Regions from separate parts of the Delftia sp. WSY_22 genome, predicted to be linked through region 3. Evidence: predicted binding sites of a transcription regulator. Region 3 holds the regulator's gene; each other region holds the start of a gene.
What was found. The regulator LexA, encoded in region 3, represses DNA repair genes until DNA is damaged. The targets are predictions, from matches to a motif close to ACTGTATNNNNATACAGT.
Positions count from the first base shown of each region.

Region 1: a site for LexA is predicted at 1,569-1,586, ahead of recA (recombinase RecA). Genes of this name have one in related genera too.
Region 2: a site for LexA is predicted at 1,454-1,471, ahead of ACF8NF_RS18495 (putative DNA modification/repair radical SAM protein). Genes of this name have one in related genera too.

Region 1 is NZ_JBICKN010000007.1:87,845-91,073, reverse strand. Features, by position in the region: gene ACF8NF_RS05455 (sensor histidine kinase) at 1-98, opposite strand, end outside; gene ACF8NF_RS05450 (response regulator transcription factor) at 194-868, opposite strand; gene ACF8NF_RS05445 (MarR family winged helix-turn-helix transcriptional regulator) at 969-1,469, opposite strand; gene recA (recombinase RecA) at 1,617-2,720, shown strand; gene recX (recombination regulator RecX) at 2,923-3,229, shown strand, end outside.
Region 2 is NZ_JBICKN010000035.1:119,710-122,938, reverse strand. Features, by position in the region: gene ACF8NF_RS18500 (SWIM zinc finger family protein) at 1-991, opposite strand, end outside; gene ACF8NF_RS18495 (putative DNA modification/repair radical SAM protein) at 1,473-2,792, shown strand; gene ACF8NF_RS18490 (TIGR03915 family putative DNA repair protein) at 2,808-3,229, shown strand, end outside.
Region 3 is NZ_JBICKN010000032.1:64,234-67,462, forward strand. Features, by position in the region: gene ACF8NF_RS17335 (MFS transporter) at 1-265, shown strand, start outside; gene ACF8NF_RS17340 (hypothetical protein) at 349-756, opposite strand; gene lexA (transcriptional repressor LexA) at 919-1,593, opposite strand; gene ACF8NF_RS17350 (asparaginase) at 1,692-2,681, shown strand; gene adk (adenylate kinase) at 2,772-3,229, opposite strand, start outside.

The DNA.
Region 1 (3,229 bases), on a different contig from region 3:
AGCGCCAGGCTCACGGGCCACAGCAGCAGCAGCGGCGTGAGCATCCAGTCAAGGATCTCGCCGAACAGGGAGCGCTGTTCACGCTGGAAGATTTTCATCGGCGGGCAGCCCCTTACGGCGGGTTCACGGCCCCGCGGCAACCACCACTATGCGCAGGCAAGCCAACCCGGGCCTGACAGCCACGGCAGCGGCCTCAGGACGCGATCTTCTCAAGGCAGTAGCCCAGGCCGCGCACGGTGGCGATGCGGATGGGGCCGCGCTCTATCTTCTTGCGCAGCCGGTGGATGTAGACCTCGATGGCGTTGTTGCTGACTTCGTCGCCCCACTCGCACAGGCGCTCGACCAACTGGTCCTTGCTGACCAGCCGGCCGGCCCGCTGCAGCAGCACTTCCAGCAGGCCCAGCTCGCGCGCCGACAGCTCGACCATCTTGCCGTCGATGGTGGCCACGCGGCCGGCCTGGTCGTAGACCAGCGGGCCGTGCTTGATGGTGCTGCTGGCGCCGCCCATACCGCGCCGCGTGAGGGCGCGCACGCGCGCCTCCAGCTCGGACAGCGCAAACGGCTTGGCCATGTAGTCGTCGGCACCATAGTCCAGCCCCTGCACGCGCTCTTCCACGCTGTCGGCCGCCGTGAGGATGAGCACCGGCAGCGCATCGCCGCGGCCGCGCAGCTTCTTGAGCACTTCGAGCCCGTGCATCTTGGGCAGGCCCAGGTCCAGGATGAGCAGGTCGAATTCGCTGCTGGTCATCAGCGCGGTGTCGGCCTCGCTGCCATTGGCCACATGGCTGACCACGGCGCCCGAGCCGCGCAGGCTGCGCAGCAGGCCATCGGCCAGGACCTGGTCGTCTTCGGCAATCAGAATGCGCATGGGGGATGTCTCCTGTAATGCAGGCGCGCTCTGGGAGTTGGAAATGCGCGCCTTTAGTTCCCAGGATTCTAGGATGCGCCCCGCAGTGCGGGCAGGGACTTTACCCGAGTGAGCCGCCGCCCGCGTAGGCCTCCAGCCCCAGCGCCACCACGGTGGCGATGTCGTCGCCGACTTCCTCGCGGAATTCGGCCTCGGCCTGGGAGACGGCGTCATGGAAAGCCTGCAGCCAGGCCAGGCCCGCTGGCGTGAAGCGGATGCGGCGCGCGCGCGCATCGCGCTCGTCGCTCTCGCGCGTGACCAGGCCCCAGGCCTCGCACTGGGCCACCAGGTCGCCCATGGACTGCTTGGTCATGCCTGCGCGCTCTGCCAGGTCCGTCAGCCGGTCGCCAGCCAGCGACAGATGCCGCGTGATGTGGATATGGGCCGCCCCCACCTTGTCGCGCGCAGCGAGGTTGGACAGTGCCAGCGGCACCTCCACATCGCGCGCCATGAGCTGCAGCACACGCGCGTCGAACCGCCGCATGGCATGGCCGAGCAGGCGGCCCAGGTGGGTCTGGCGCCAGGCGTCGGCGGGCGGCGTGACGGGGGAAAGCTCACTCATGGATGCATTGTGGAGGCAAATCCAACAAGTCAGGAAAACTGACTAAAAACACCAACAAATCAAGACAGCAAGCCCATAAACTACTGTTCAAGCATCCAGCCTGAATGCAAATACAGAGCTGAATCCATACCCAACCCAGGAGTCCGCATGAACACCGCCGTCACCACCGCCAACAGTGAAAAAGCCAAGGCCCTGCAGGCCGCACTCGCCCAGATCGAAAAGCAGTTCGGCAAGGGCACGATCATGCGCCTGGGTGAAGGCGAAGCCATCCAGGACATCCAGGTCGTCTCCACCGGCTCGCTGGGCCTGGACATCGCCCTGGGTGTGGGCGGCCTGCCCCGTGGCCGCGTGATCGAGATCTACGGCCCTGAATCCTCGGGCAAGACCACGCTGACGCTGCAGGTCATCGCCGAAATGCAAAAGCAGGGCGGCACCTGCGCCTTCATCGACGCAGAACACGCGCTGGACACCAGCTATGCCCAGAAGCTGGGCGTGAACCTCAACGAAGTGCTGATCAGCCAGCCCGACACCGGCGAGCAGGCCCTGGAAATCGTGGACAGCCTGGTGCGCTCGGGCGCCGTGGACATGATCGTCGTGGACTCGGTGGCCGCACTGACACCGCGCGCCGAAATCGAAGGCGAGATGGGCGACCAGCTGCCCGGCCTGCAGGCCCGCCTGATGAGCCAGGCGCTGCGCAAGCTGACCTCCACCATCAAGAAGACCAATTGCATGGTCATCTTCATCAACCAGATCCGCATGAAGATCGGCGTGATGTTCGGCAGCCCCGAAACCACCACGGGCGGCAATGCGCTGAAGTTCTACGCCTCGGTCCGCCTGGACATCCGCCGCACCGGCACCATCAAGAAGGGCGACGAAGCCATCGGCAACGAAACCAAGGTCAAGGTCGTCAAGAACAAGGTCTCGCCCCCGTTCAAGACCGCCGAGTTCGACATCCTCTTCGGCGAAGGCATCTCGCGCGAAGGTGAAATCCTGGACATGGGCGTCAACGCCAAGATCCTCGACAAGTCGGGGGCCTGGTACGCCTACAACGGCGAAAAGATCGGCCAGGGTCGCGACAACGCCCGCGAATTCCTGCGCGAGAACAGCGGCCTGGCCGTGGAGATCGAGAACAAGGTGCGCGACAGCCTGGGCATTGCCCTGCTGCCCACGGCCGGCGGCGATGCCCCCGAAGCCAAGGCTGCCAAGGCGGGCAAGGCCAAGGCCGACAAGGACGGCGTGATCGAAGCCTGAGCGCCCAGACCCCTCACAGCAGGCGCCGCAGCGCCTGCGCACACTGTGTTTGCCATCTTGGCGCAGGCTCACGTCTGCGCCTTTTTTATCGCCGGGACGCCCCAAGGCAAAAAAGCGGCCCCCTTGGGGGGCAGCGGACCTTGCGCAGCAAGGGGAGCGTGGGGGCCTTTTTTATTCGGGATGATTCAGGAGACATTGCCGCATGGGATTCGCCAAGCTGTCGCTCAAGGGCCGGGCGCTCAAGCTGCTGGGCCAGCGCGAACATTCACGGCTGGAGCTGGAACGCAAGCTCGCCCCCCATGTGGAGGAAGGCGAGGACCTGGGCGCCATGCTCGACGCGCTGGAGCAGCGCGGCTTCATCAGCGCCGAGCGCGTGGCCGAGTCCGTGCTGCACCGCAAGGCCGCGCGCTTTGGAACATCGCGCGTGGTGCAGGAGCTGCGCAGCAAGGGGCTGGACGATGGCCTGGTGCGCGCCGCCGCAGAACAGTTGCGCGCCACCGAACTGCAGC
Region 2 (3,229 bases), on a different contig from region 3:
GGCCCGGGTAGAAATTCAGCGCGCAACCGTAGCGATGGCCAGGCACCCAGGCCGATTCGAAGCCGCGCCCGCCCTGCGCATAGTCCAGCACCAGGGCCATGCGGCCCGTGCGCTGCCCGTGCAGCCAGACGCGGCGCTCCATGAGCCGGCCTTCGCGCTCGATCATGCGCAGGCCGGCCACCAGCCATTCGTCCTCGACCAGCTGGCCGCGGGCCTGCACCTCGGCCTTGTCCATGGGCCAGCCCAGCGCGGCCATCACGTCGGCCTTGACCTCGGGGCTGAGCGATTCACGGCGGCGCACGGCGTCGATGATCAGCTGCCAGTGGCCCAGCTGCACCAGCATGTCGCGCGGCCAGTCGCGGTGGCTGCCCACCAGATCCCGGCAGTCCTTGATGCGTGCCGCCATGCCCGTGGCCTGCGCATCGACCATGCGCGCGGCCATGGTGTTCCAGCGCTGGCGCATCTGGGAGTCGCCGGCCTGGTTGGCCAGGCCCGCGCGCACCATGTCCTGCATCCACAGCGACAGTTCCTGCAGGCCCGCCTCGACCTTGTCCCAGCGCTTGTCTTCGCGCCTGGCCTGCTGCCTGGCCGCAACCTCGGGATCGGGTGGCGGCTCGGCCGCCGCGGCGGCTGCCTTGGCCTCCTTCTTCTCGGCCTTTTCCTGGCGGCTGTCCAGCCAGGTCTGCACCCAGGCCGGTGGATCGCCGCCCTCGGTGACCTGGCCGCCCGCACGCATCAGCATCAGCGCCAGCCCATGCTTGCAGGGGAACTTGCGGCTGGGGCAAGAGCATTTGAAGGAGGGTCCCGACAGGTCCACCTGGGTCTGGTAGGGCTTGCTGCCGCTGCCCTGGCACTCGCCCCACACCGCCACATCGTTGGCACCCATGGTGGGCCATTTGGCGGGCGATTGCAGCCCCTTGGCGGCCTTGCTGGAGGAAGCGTCCGGCGATAGCGCCAGCACTTCGCTCTCTGTTCCTAATACACGCGACACCGAAGCTCCCTCTCCAAGTGTTTGTCATCGCCAGGCGCATTGAATGAAGAAACGACCGCGCCCGGCAAGCCCGAAAGCCTATCAGCAATAGTTATCGGCAATTTGAAACAAATCACAACAACGTCAAACCTCTCTCCCATGAACCGGGAACCCCATGGCGCGCAGCCAGCTGCGCTATATCAGCGCATGCATTGATGGCACCAAGCCGTACCAGCCTTCAGACATTGCAAAAAGACGCAGGAAACACGCATTCACCATTTCCTGCGATGCACATCGCCACCCATTGAAAGCAAGCACTCATTCCGCACTGAAAACGGTTTCATTCCATTGCACTGGCAACCATTGCAATCCGCTGGCCATTGCGATAGCCCGACAGTGCGTTCAAACCGGAGCCAGGCAAGGCCGGACCAGACCCTGGCTGGGGGATGGGCTCTCGAAAAACCGGATGTGCCAGGCAAATATACTGTATATTCATACAGCAATGGAGCTGCAACGCAAACTTTTCATCCTCGCCGACGCCGCCAAGTACGACGCCAGCTGCGCCTCCAGCGGATCGCAGGGGCGCGACTCGCTGGACGGCAAGGGCATGGGCTCGGTCACCGGCATGGGCATCTGCCACAGCTATGCGCCCGACGGGCGCTGCATCTCGCTGCTCAAGATCCTGCTGACCAATGTCTGCATCTTCGACTGCCGCTACTGCATCAACCGCAAGAGCTCCAACGTGCAGCGCGCCCGCTTCACGGTGGCCGAGGTGGTGCAGCTGACGCTGGACTTCTACCGGCGCAACTGCATCGAGGGGCTGTTCCTGTCCAGCGGCATCATCCGCTCCAGCGACTACACCATGGAGCAGCTGGTGGAAGTGGCCCGCCGCCTGCGCGAGGAGCATGACTTTCGCGGCTACATCCACCTCAAGACCATCCCGGATGCCGCCCCCGAATTGCTGGCCCAGGCAGGCCGCCATGCCGACCGCCTGAGCATCAATGTGGAACTGCCCACGGCCAGCGGCCTGGCGCAGTTCGCGCCCGAAAAGGACGGCCGGCGCATACGCCAGGCCATGCAGGGCGTGGACCGGCATGTGCAGGCCTGGCGCGCGGCCACGCGCGAGCAGCGCCAGGCGCAGTCCCTGCCCGGCGCGCCCGCGCAGCGCGCCGCCGTGCCGCGCTTCGCGCCGGGCGGGCAGAGCACGCAGATGATCGTGGGCGCCGACCGCGCAACCGATGCCGACATCCTCGAGTCCAGCCATACGCTGTATGCGGGCTACGGCCTGCGCCGCGTGTACTACTCGGCCTTCAGCCCCATTCCCGATGCCTCGCGCGACCTGCCGCCGCAGGCGCCGCCCCTCATGCGCGAGCACCGGCTCTACCAGGCCGACTGGCTCATGCGCTTTTACGGCTACGGGGCGGGCGAGATCGCGGCGGCCAGCCGCCACGGCATGCTGGACCTGGAGATCGACCCCAAGCTGGCCTGGGCACTGGCCAACCGCCAGCAGTTCCCCGTGGACCTCAACCGTGCTCCGCGCAGCCTGCTGCTGCGCGTGCCGGGCCTGGGCACGCAGACGGTGGAGCGCCTGCTGGCGGCGCGCCGCGTGCGCCGGCTGCGGCTGGACGACCTGCTGCGGCTGCGCGCCCCCGTGCAAAAGGCCCTGCCCTTCGTGCTGATCGACGGCCACCGGCCCCTGCTGGGCGAGACCGACTCGGCCGCGCTGCGCACGCGGCTGATCGCGCAGTCACAGGCCAGCCAGGCCCAGGCGCGGCACAGCGGCATGCGCGTGCAAAGCGCACTGCAGGCCAGCCTGTTCTAGAACCTGGAGCACGCCATGCACGGACAGGCCCTCACCATCGAACTCGACAGCCCTGACGACTGGCCCGGCTTTCGCGCAGCCTGCCGGGCGCTGCTGGCCCACGGCGCCGACCCCGCCCTGGTGCGCTGGCGGTGGCCCGACACGCGGGGTGCGCAGCCACTCGGCGCGGGGGTGGATCTGTTTTCCAGCGCGCCGCAGCAGGCCATGCCCGCCTCGGCACTCGCCGGGCTGGCCGGCCCCGGCGAGGCAGGGCTGTCCCTGTCGGACACCCAGATGTCCGCCCTGCGCCATGCCTGCATGCACCGCGCGGCAGGCCGCTTCGAGCTGTGCCACCGCTGGCTGGCGCGCATGCAGGCCCGGCCCGAACTGCGGCTGGATGCGCTGGATGCGGAATGGCGCGCCATCGAGGCCCTGGCCCGCCCCGTCTCGCGCGAGAT
Region 3 (3,229 bases):
GTTTCTTCCGTTTGCCGCCCAGGTCACGCTGGCCCAGGACTATCTGCCGCGCAACCAGGCCACGGCCAGCGGGCTGACCCTGGGGCTGGCCATGTCGATGGGTGGCATGGTGGCGCCGTTGTTCGGCATGCTGTCCGATGCGCGCGGACTGCGTTTTTCGTTGAGCGTCGTGCTGTGCATTCTGTGCGTTGCCGCGGCGCAGGCGTGGTGCATGCGCAATCGGCGCAGCGAGGGAAGTGCTGCACCGGCGGCTGTCAGGGCCTGATGCGCAGCCCCTGCCGCTGGGCAAGGCAAGAGACAGGCCCGGGCTCTCGCAGACCGGGTGGACGGGTTGGTCTCAGGGCGACCTCAGGCCGGTGTCTGCGCGCCGTGCGCTTCCATGCGTTCCAGGGCGGCACAGACATCGGCCATGCGGCCCGAGATGAACAGGCATTCGGGCTGCTCCTGCGGCGAGCGCTGGATGATGCGCAGACCCGAAGGCAGGGCCTGATCTGCCGGAAGGGAGGGCAGTTCGGGTTGCAGGGGCAGCAGCAGCTGCGCATCCCTGTGTTCTGGCAGCCGTGCTGACTTGCTGCGCCGCTGCTGGCTGCGGCGGCGGGCCTTGCTGAAGGACAGGATGGTCGCCTGCTCGGATTGCACAGGCGATTCGGGCTGGATGGTGCGCATGGCGGGCTCCATGGCGGCGGCGGGCAGGCGAATGCCCTGTGCCAGGCGCAGGAAGGACAGAGAAGACAGTGTTGGCAGAGCGAATCCCATGTGACGACTCCTGTTGGCGTATTTCAAAGAGGCATGGACACAGGCAGGATTGCGGTTTGCGGGCAAAGCTCCGCCCAGGGCGAAGCTGCAAGGCTTCGCGCCTACCACCTGGGCGGTGCATGAAGTAGGGGGTGGCAACCCGTGCAGGGCTGCCTGTCCGGTTTACATGGACATGCTGTTGCGGATCAGCCCCACGGCCAGGCCTTCAATGGCAAAGGCCTCTTCGGGAGCGACGCGGATCACCGGGTAATCGGGGTTTTCCGGCAGGAGCTCCACGCCCTGCGTGGTGCGGCGCAGGCGCTTGACGGTGACTTCATCTCCCAGGCGTGCCACGACGATCTGCCCGTTGCGGGCTTCATGCGCGGACTGCACGGCCAGCAGATCTCCGTCCATGATGCCCGCGTCGCGCATGGACATGCCGCGCACGCGCAGCAGATAGTCCGGGCGGACCTGGAACAGGCTTGGTTCGACGGAATAGGTCTGGTCGATATGTTCCTGGGCGAGAATGGGCGAGCCCGCCGCAACGCGGCCCACCAGCGGCAGCATCAGCGGCGCCAGGGCCGACAGCGGCAGCCCGAAGCTGGTGCCGCGTGCGGCATTGATGTTGCGCACGGTGTCGGTACGCAGGCGAATGCCGCGGGAGGTGCCGCTGACCAGTTCGATCACGCCTTTGCGGGCCAGGGCCTGCAGATGTTCCTCTGCTGCGTTGGCGGACTTGAAGCCCAGCGTGTTGGCGATTTCCGCGCGGGTGGGGGGCGCGCCCGTGCGGGAGATGGCGGCCTGGATCAGGTCCAGGATCTGTTGCTGGCGGGCGGTGAGCTTGGGATGGTCGAGCATGGCGTGCGTCCGGTCCTTGAATTCAGATGGCAGGCAGAGAAGTCATCTGATGATTTATACAGTATCTGTATTTTTAACCAGTTTTCCAAGAGGTGCAAGTGGGGCAGTCAAAGTTGGTGATTCTTGGCACGGGCGGCACCATCGCCGGCCGGGCGGATTCGCAGTCGCAGGCAGTGGGATACAAGGCCGGACAGATCACAGTGCAGTCGCTGCTCGATGCCGTGCCGGATCTGGAGCAGCAGGCGCTGGGGCCTGTGCAGACGCAGCAGATCGCGCAGATGGACAGCAAGGATATGGACTGGCCCGTGTGGCGCGCGTTGCTGCGTGCCTGCACGCAGGCGCTGGAGGATGCGGACACACGCGCCGTGGTGATCACGCATGGAACGGACACGCTGGAAGAGACGGCCTGGCTGCTGCACAGCCTGCTGCCTGCCACCAAGCCCATAGTGCTCACTTGCGCCATGCGCCCGGCCACGGCCCTGCTGGCCGACGGACCGCAGAATCTGCGCGATGCCGTGACCGTGGCCGCCAGCGGCGGGCGCAGCGGTGTGTGGGTGGTGGCCGGCGGCGAAGTGCATGCGGCGGCCCAGGTGCAAAAAGTCCACCCTTACCGACTGCAGGCCATGCGCTCCATGGAAGGTGGCCCGCAGGCCGTGGTGGAGGAAGGACGCGTGCGCTGGCTGGTGCCTGATGCGCCGGTCACGCCAGTCGCCCCCGTTGCGCGGATGGTGACTTCCGCTCCCGCTCTGTCTGACCTGCTGGCGCTGGATGAGCTGCCCTGGGTCGAGGTGGTGTTCAGCGGTGCTCTGGCGCGTGCCTGCGGCGTGGATGCGCTGGTGGTCGCAGGCGTGCGCGGCATCGTGGTGGCCGGCACGGGCAATGCGACCATTCACGAAAGCATGGAAGCGGCCTTGCTGCGTGCGCGCGACAAAGGCGTCTGGATCTGGCGGGGCACGCGCTGCGCCGAAGGCCTGCCCGTTGCCTCGGGGCTTGGCACGGACCCCGCAGAGGCCGATCTGGTCCAACTGCCCGTAGCCAAGGCGCGGATTGCCATGATGCTGGCGCTGGCCGCGCAGCCGCGCGACTGATCCTCCGGGCGTCGCCGGCGCTTCAGATGCAGGCGGGCAACAAAAAAGCACCCGGCGGGTGCTTTTCTGGGGTCTGGCGCATGGCCTGCGTCATTCAGCCAGTGCTGCGAGGGCGCGCTGGGTGATGTCTTCCACCGAGCCCAGGCCGCTGATGGCGCGGTACTTGGGGGCTGCTGCGGCTTCCTTCTCGGCCCAGGCGCGGTAGTAGTCCACCAGCGGGCGGGTCTGGCTGCTGTAGACGTCCAGGCGCTTCTTGACCGTTTCTTCCTTGTCGTCCTCGCGCTGCACCAGCGGCTCGCCGGTCACGTCGTCCAGGCCTTCGACCTTGGGCGGGTTGAACGTGACGTGGTAGGTGCGGCCCGAAGCGGGGTGGGAGCGGCGGCCGCTCATGCGCTCGATGATGGCATCGAAGGGCACATCGATCTCGAGCACGTAGTCCAGCTTCACGCCGGCGGCCTTCATGGCGTCGGCCTGGGGAATGGTGCGGGGAAATCCGTCGAACAGGAAGCCGTTGGCGCAATCGGGCTGGGCAATGCGCTCCTTGACCA